2 linked regions of the Natronosporangium hydrolyticum genome follow. The protein of the gene in region 1 interacts with the protein of each later gene in a pairwise test. Links are inferred from orthologs where the notes say so. Each region holds a gene or a part of one and is shown on either strand. Other genes may lie near its edges.

Evidence for each region. The genes of interacting proteins can lie anywhere in the genome.
Region 2: the proteins of ftsZ (region 1) and rlmN interact in binary tests that used the Escherichia coli proteins (3 or more experiments, as listed by UniProt). The link is inferred for Natronosporangium hydrolyticum from one-to-one orthologs.

The regions. Positions count from the first base shown.
Region 1 is NZ_CP070499.1:1,967,440-1,971,243, reverse strand. The notes cover bases 1,013-3,777. They hold ftsZ (cell division protein FtsZ), read right to left. Parts: upstream 3,065-3,777; coding sequence 1,961-3,064; downstream 1,013-1,960. Other genes in these bases: JQS43_RS08775 (cell division protein FtsQ/DivIB), read right to left, coding at 3,209-3,777; JQS43_RS08785 (YggS family pyridoxal phosphate-dependent enzyme), read right to left, coding at 1,227-1,964; JQS43_RS08790 (cell division protein SepF), read right to left, coding at 1,013-1,148. Also shown: JQS43_RS08800 (DivIVA domain-containing protein), read right to left, coding at 1-29; JQS43_RS08795 (YggT family protein), read right to left, coding at 78-380; more of JQS43_RS08790, read right to left, coding at 432-1,012; more of JQS43_RS08775, read right to left, coding at 3,778-3,804. UniProt on the Escherichia coli protein: Essential cell division protein that forms a contractile ring structure (Z ring) at the future cell division site. The regulation of the ring assembly controls the timing and the location of cell division.
Region 2 is NZ_CP070499.1:4,062,183-4,066,164, reverse strand. The notes cover bases 690-3,632. They hold rlmN (dual-specificity RNA methyltransferase RlmN), read left to right. Parts: upstream 690-1,532; coding sequence 1,533-2,732; downstream 2,733-3,632. Other genes in these bases: JQS43_RS18195 (DivIVA domain-containing protein), read left to right, coding at 2,736-3,632; JQS43_RS18205 (phosphatidate cytidylyltransferase), read left to right, coding at 690-1,495. Also shown: frr (ribosome recycling factor), read left to right, coding at 1-542; more of JQS43_RS18205, read left to right, coding at 542-689; more of JQS43_RS18195, read left to right, coding at 3,633-3,982.

The DNA of each region.
Region 1 (3,804 bases):
TTGTGAACGTCAGCCGGGGTTAGCGGCATCGAAACTCCTCCGGTCAAGTGCGGCGGCGCAGACCGCTGGCCACCTGCCTAAGCGCTGCTCAGGCCGGCGATCAGGCTCCCTACCACGGCGAACAACACGAACAGCATAACCAGCAGCACCAGGGCGGCGAGGTCGATGCTCACGCTACCAATCCGCAACGGTGGGATCACCCGCCTCAACGCCTTGAGGGGCGGATCGGTGACGGTCCACACGGACTCCATCGTCGCGGCCGCCCCCCGACCGGGTTGCCACCGCCGCGAGTAAGCCAGCACCCAACTCATCACAAACCGGGCGAACAGTAGGAGGAGGAACAGGTACAGCAGGACATAAACCACCTGCAGCACAAGCACGAAGCCCACTGGCACATCCCTCGTTCGGATTAGGCGGAGCTGGTGGCGGACTCACCGGTGGTGAAAGAACTCACCCTCCGCGATCTTGGCTTTGTCCTCCGCGGTGACGTGGACATTTGCCGGCGAAAGCAGAAACACCCGGTTCGTCACGCGCTCCATAGTACCGCGCAGTCCAAACGCCAGACCGGCACCGAAGTCCACCAGCCGGCGGGCATCGGCCTCCTCCATCTCGGTGAGATTCATGATCACCGGAGTGCCTTCCCGGAAGTGTTCGCCGATGGTGCGCGCCTCCCGGTACGTGGTCGGATGCAGCGTCGTGATCTGGTAACGCCGCTCCTCCTCGCTGGCGGCGCGCTCGTTCGGCACGACCGGTGACGGCGCCAATGCGAGGTTGTCCCGGGTGAGGTGACTCACGCCGCCGTCACGGCTCGCCGACTCCCGCGTGATCGAACGCACGTTGCTGCGAGCTTCCTCACTCCGCTCCGGTCGGCGGGCTCCACCCCGGTCAGCGGACCGCTCCGGGGCCCGCTCGGGGGCGCGCTCAGACGCCCGCTCTGGTGCCCGCTCCGCGGGCCACAGACTCTCCCGCGAACGGGAGGGCGGTGCCTCGTCCTCGTCCCCGTAGTCATCGTCGTACTCCGCCGCGGACTCTGTACGCCGCGGCCGGGCACGGTCACGGCCGGCCTGGGTGAACTCACGCTCGTCGTACGCGTCGCTCTCATCCTCGATGAGACCGAGCCACACCCCCGCCTTTCGCAGTGCGCTCATGGCTGACCCTCCGTCCGGAGCGACCGTTCCCCCGCGAACCCGGAATGACACCCGTGTAATTTGGCCGCCCAGCTCAGGTTACCGCAGGCTGTCACGCTTTCCGAGCAAGGCGGAGCCGATCCGTAGGTGTGTCGCTCCACAGGCGAGCGCAGCCTCAAGGTCCCCGCTCATCCCGGCAGAGACCATGGTCGCCGCCGGATGCTCCGCCCGCAACCGGGATGCGATGTCGGCAAGCTGACCGAACGCCTCCGTCGGCGACCACGACATCGGCGCCACCGCCATCACCCCCCGCAGCCGCAGCGACGAGGCGGTCACCACCGCCGCCACTACGGCCGGCAGCCCGGCCTGCGAAATCCCGCCCCGTGACTCATCATCGTCGATGCTCACTTGGACCAGCACCTCGAGCGGCTCGACCCGCTCCGTAGCGGCGGCCGCGGCGAGCGCCCCGGCGAGCCGCACACTGTCGACGGTGTGCACGACATCGGCGTAGCGCGCCACCGAACGGCATTTGTTGCGCTGCAACCGCCCGACGAAGTGCCACCGGACCGACGCACCGACGGCCGCGGTCTCGGCGGCCTTCGGCGCGGCCTCCTGGTCCCGATTCTCACCAATGTCGGTTACCCCGAGCCGGGCCAACCGAACCACATCCGCGGCCGGATATGTCTTCGTGACCGCGATCAGCGTCGCCTCAGCGGGATCCCGGCCAGCCGCCCGGGCCCCCTCGGCGATCCGCTCCCGAACCGCCGCCAGGGACGCCGACAACTCGGCGAGCCGAGGGTCACCCCCCGCGTCGAGATCCTCCCGGAGCGTACTCACGATCCGTTCTTGAGGAACTCGGGCACATCGACGTCGTCGAACAACACCCGACGCGCCGTCGGCGGCGGCGAGGTCGGCGCCGCTGGCGGGGCCGAGGTCGGCGGCTCCGGCGGCGTGGCGGGCTTACGCGGCTCCGCCGGCTTATACGCGGGCGTGCCGCCGTCGAACCCGGCGGCGATCACCGTCACCCGGACCTCGTCGCCGAGGGCATCGTCGATCACCGCCCCGAAGATGATGTTCGCTTCCGGGTGGGCCGCGTCGGTAACCAACTGAGCCGCGTCGTTGATCTCGAAGAGCCCAAGGTCCGAGCCGCCGGCGATAGACAGCAGCACGCCCCGGGCGCCGTCCATACTCTGCTCCAGCAACGGACTGGAGATGGCGGCCTCCGCCGCCTCCACCGACCGGCTGTCGCCCCGCGCCCCGCCGATCCCCATCAACGCACTGCCGGCCCCGCTCATCACGCTCTTCACATCGGCGAAGTCGAGGTTGATCAGACCCGGTGTGGTAATCAGGTCGGTGATGCCCTGGACACCCGAGAGCAGCACCTGATCCGCCTGCCGGAACGCGTCCATCATGCTCATGCTGCGGTCCCCGAGCGCCAGCAGCCGGTCGTTAGGGATCACGATCAGCGTGTCGCACTGGTTGCGCAGCTCGTCGATGCCGGTCTCCGCCTGCACCTGGCGCCGCTTACCCTCGAACGAAAACGGACGGGTCACCACGCCGATGGTCAGCGCGCCGAGTTTACGGGCGATATTGGCCACCACCGGAGCGCCACCGGTACCGGTGCCGCCGCCCTCACCGCACGTGACGAAGACCATGTCGGCGCCCTTGAGCACCTCCTCGATCTCGTCGCGGTGATCCTCGGCGGCGTGCTTGCCGACATCCGGATCAGCACCCGCCCCCAGCCCACGGGTCAATTCCCGGCCCACGTCCAACTTGACGTCGGCGTCGCTCATCAACAATGCCTGGGCATCGGTGTTGACCGCGATGAACTCAACCCCCTTGAGTCCCACCTCGATCATTCGGTTCACGGCGTTGACGCCGCCACCGCCGATGCCGACGACCTTGATGACCGCGAGGTAGTTGTGCGGATGCGTCATCGGTCAGCCCTCCCTTCGATCGAGGCGACTCGCAAGCTACCACCCTCTACTAGAGGCCAACAGTAAAGTCAACCTTCTCACGCAGCGTAGGCGCCGGGCCCGCCAGAGCCGGGCACCACGCTCCCGGCGTGTCGGACTTTTGAATCAGCGTACGCTGACCACCTGCGGCGCGCTCACATCGATAATCTCACCCTCCTGGTCCAGCAGTGCAGCCACCACCCGGGCTTTGAGTTCGCTATCGTGCTCATCACCCCAGATCACCGTCCAGCCTGAGGAGAGCTCCAGCTCGATACTGACCGGACCGGTAACCGTCACCGTCAACAGCTGTTCACGCAACGGCGGTGCCAACGCCGCAAGCACCGTCAGCGCCGACCGGATCTGCTCGCCAGCGTCACCGGTGTCGGATACCACCACCTCCGGCAACCCCGCCGGCGCCCGCGGCACCTCATGAAACAGCAGCCCCTCCGCGTCGACCAAGGCGAACTCCCCACCGGTCGACACCGCGGCGACCGGCTCCCGCTCCACCACCTCGATCACCACGGTGTCCGGAAACCGACGATGCACCTGCACCGACGCCACCGCCGGCAACTGCCCGACCCGTTCGACGACGTCGGACTCCCGGACCCGCAACAATGGCGTCCGGCGATCCACCCCGGCCACCGCCACCACCTCCTCGGCAGCGACCAGGTCAGCGCCGGCCACCTCGACCGAACGCACCCCCAGCAGCGACGTTCCCCACA
Region 2 (3,982 bases), 2.1 Mb from region 1 along the record:
TCTTCGAGGCTGAGGAGAAGATGGAGCGCGCGATCGCGCACGCCAAGGAGGAGTTCGGTGCGATCCGGACCGGCCGGGCGAGCGCGGCGATCTTCGCAAAGATCATGATCGACTACTACGGATCGCCGACCCCGCTGCCGCAGCTGGCGTCGATCGGCACTCCCGAACCGCGAATGGCGATCATCAAGCCCTACGACACCTCCCAGATCGCGGCGGTGGAGAAGGCCATCCGGGATTCCGACCTCGGTGTCAATCCCAGCAACGAGGGCGCCCAGTTGCGGGTGGTGCTGCCGCAGATGACTGAGGAACGCCGGCGCGAGATGATCAAGAAAGCGCGCGGCAAGGCAGAGGACGCCAAGATCTCTATCCGCAACATTCGCCGGAAGGCCAAGGAGGAGATCGACCGCCTGGTCAAGGAGGGTGAGGTCGGCGAGGACGAGGGCCGGCGCGCGGAGCGGGAGCTGGAGGAGATCACCCATCGGCAGGTGGGGCACGTCGACGAGATCCTCAAGCACAAGGAAGCCGAGCTGCTCGAGGTCTGATGGGCGACCTCTCTGGGGCGTCCGCGGGCGGAGCGCCGCTGCCACCGCAGTCTGGATCCGACCCGCTGCCGAAAGCTCCCCCCTCCGCACCCCACGCTGCTGATGCTCCGCCGAGCGGCGGTGGCTCGGACCAACCATCGCCGGCCCAGCCGCGCGCCGGACGTAACCTCCCCGCGGCGTTCGCGGTCGGCGGCGCACTCGCGGTAGCGGTCCTCGCGTCGCTGCTGGTGTGGCGGCCCGCGTTCCTGGTCGTGGTCGTGGCCGCGGTAGCGGTCGGCACCTGGGAGACGACGCGGGCGGTGCAGACTACGGGGGCGAGGCCGCCGCTGGTGCCGCTGCTCGTCGGCGGCGCGGTGATGTCGGCCGTGGGTTGGTTCATCGGCCCCGCCGGTTTGACGCTCGGACTACTCCTGACCGCTGCGGGCATCTTCGCCTGGCGGCTGGCCGCCGGCCCCGACAACTACCTACGGGATGTCGGCTCGGCCTTCATGATCGCGGTCTATGTCCCCTTCCTCGCCGGCTTCGCCGCCCTGCTGGGGGCGGCAGACGACGGCCACTGGCGGGTGCTGGTGACGCTGGCGGTGGTGGTGCTGTGCGACACCGGTGGCTACGTCGCCGGGGTGTTCTTCGGACGGCACCCGCTCGCCCCCCGGGTCAGCCCGAAGAAGTCTTGGGAAGGGTTGGTCGGGTCACTTTTGGCGGCGGCGACTGGGGGAGCGGTCGGTCTGTGGCTAGCCTTCGGAGTCGGCTGGTGGTGGGGCGCTCTGTTCGGCTTGCTCGTCGCGGGCGCCGCGGTGCTCGGCGACCTGACCGAGTCGGTGCTGAAGCGTGACTTGAAGGTGAAAGACATGAGTGGCCTGCTGCCCGGACATGGTGGCCTGATGGACCGGCTCGATTCGATCCTCTTCGCCGCGCCCGCTGCATACCTGCTACTGAGTGTTGTGGCCCACTAAGCTGCCCGAGCATTGCCATGCGAGACTGGATAACGCCATGAACTCCCTCCCTGTCGTCGCGCTACCCACCGAGCCGGTCGAGGTCACCGGCTCGGGGTCGCCGGTTGCCCGGTCGAGCCCTGCTCCGAGACAGGTCCCCCGGCACCTGGCAGATCTTGCGATGCCGGAGCGTCGGGCCGCCGCAGCGGCGCTGGGGGAGCCCGGCTTCCGGGCCGGTCAGGTGTCGCACCATTACTTCGGGCGGTTGGTGCGGGATCCGGCCGAGATGACCGACCTGCCTGCCTCGGCCCGCGACCGGCTCGTCGAGCACCTGTTGCCCTCGCTGCTCACCCCGGCCCGGGAGCTGGCCTGCGACGGCGGCACCACCCGCAAGACGCTGTGGCGGCTGGTCGACGGCGCGATGGTGGAGAGCGTGTTGATGGCGTACCCGGACCGGGTGACCGCCTGCGTCTCCAGCCAGGCCGGCTGTGGCATGGCCTGCCCCTTCTGCGCGACCGGTCAGGCTGGCCTTACCCGTAATCTGACCACCGCCGAGATCGTGGACCAGGTGGTCTCGTTGGCGGGGAGCGCCGCCAGGGAGCTGTCCCAGCGCCTCTCGCACGTGGTCTTCATGGGGATGGGTGAGCCGCTGGCGAACTACTCCCGGCTGGTGGCGGCGCTGCGTCGGCTCGCAGCGCCCCCGCCGGAGGGGCTCGGCCTGTCACATCGGCATCTGACCGTCTCGACCGTGGGGTTGGTGCCGGCGATGCGCAGACTCGCCGCCGAAGACCTGCCGGTGACGCTTGCGATCTCACTGCATGCCCCCGATGATGAGCTACGTGATGAGCTGGTGCCGGTCAACCGGCGGTGGCGGGTCGCCGAGGTGCTGGATGCCGGCTTCGACTATGCGGCTCGCAGCGGGCGACGCCTCTCCATCGAGTACGCAATGATCCGGGACGTCAACGATCAACCCTGGCGAGCCACCCGGCTCGGTGAGCTGCTCGCCGGCCGGCTGGCGCACGTCAATCTGATTCCGCTCAACCCCACTCCGGGTAGCCGGTGGGACGCCAGTTCGAAGCCGGTGGAGCGGGAGTTCGTACGCCGGCTGCGGTCGGCCGGGGTGGCGACGACGGTGCGCGACACCCGCGGTCGCGAGATCGACGGCGCTTGCGGCCAATTGGCGGCGACGTCCGGAGACCAAGCAGGTGTGGAGACACGGGGGGACTCGGCGGGGGTGGCGACGCATGGAGAGGTTTGATCAGTGACCAGTCACGGACAACGGTTCCGGCGGCGGGCGCTGCGCCGCGGATACAAGGTCGATGAGGTCGATGCCTTCCTCGATCGGGTGGAGGACACCCTCGAGGGTGAGCCGGTCGAGGCGCCGGTCAGCGCGCAGGAAGTCCACGATGTCGTCTTCCGGGTTCGGTTCGGCGGCTATGACGAGTGGCAGGTGGATCTGCACCTGGACCGCGTCGAGCGGCAACTAGCGGAGTTCGAGGAAGGGGCCGAGCCAGAGCCGGACGGTCCGTACGGCCCGGATCCGCGCATGGTCGGCGGCCCGGACCGGATGGGTCCACCCGACTCGGGTCCGCCTGACCGCATGGGCTCGCCTGACCGCTTGGGCCCGCCGGATCGGATGGGGCGGCCAGAACACGCGGGCCACCCTGCCGAGCACATGGGCGGTCCGCCGGATCGGGTCGGTCCGCCGGAGCAGCGGATGCCGATGCCCGGTGGCCCGCCGCACTCGCCGGCCCCGAGACCTGGCCCACATGGGCCCGGCGGACCCGGCGGACCTCCCAGTCATGCGGGCGGACCGCCGAGCCACGGCGGCCAGGGCGGCTTCGGCGGACCTGGCGGGCGCGGGCCGCAGGGGCAGGGCCCTCAGGGCCATGGCGGCCCGCCGGGGCATGGTGGCCCACACGGCCAGGGCCCACAGGGTCAGGGCGGCCCGCCGGGGCATGGTGGCCCGCCGGGACATGGCCCACAGGGGCATGGTGGGCCCCCACCCGGCCGCGGCGGTTACCCCGAGCCCGAGCCGTACGGCCAGTACGACGAGCCGACCACCTTCGGGGGTGGGTTCGAACCGCGTACCCCCGGCCGGCACGCTCCGCCGCCCGGGCAGATGGACGACATGACCAGCGAGATGCGCTTTGACGAGCCGCCGGGCGGGCCGGCCGGGCGGTCGGGAATCCCGGGGCACAGCTCCGGCCCGCCTGCCGGTCGGCCATCCGGTGGCCGTCCCCCCGCGCACGGCTCGGGTGGGCCGCCCAGCTCCGCGCCACCACCGATGACTCCTCGCAGCCCGGGGCCGATGGGAGCCGCTCCGATGGGCGGCGGCGGCCACGATGGGCCGCCGGTCTCCGGGCCGGCCTCCGCTGATCTGCGACGCCTCGACGAGCTGCGGCGGGGGTTCCAACCTCGGCGGTTCGGCAGCGGCTATGACCGGGGCCAGGTGGACAGCATCTTCGAGCAGGCGATGGCTGGTGTCTCCGGGCAGGCGCCGATGCC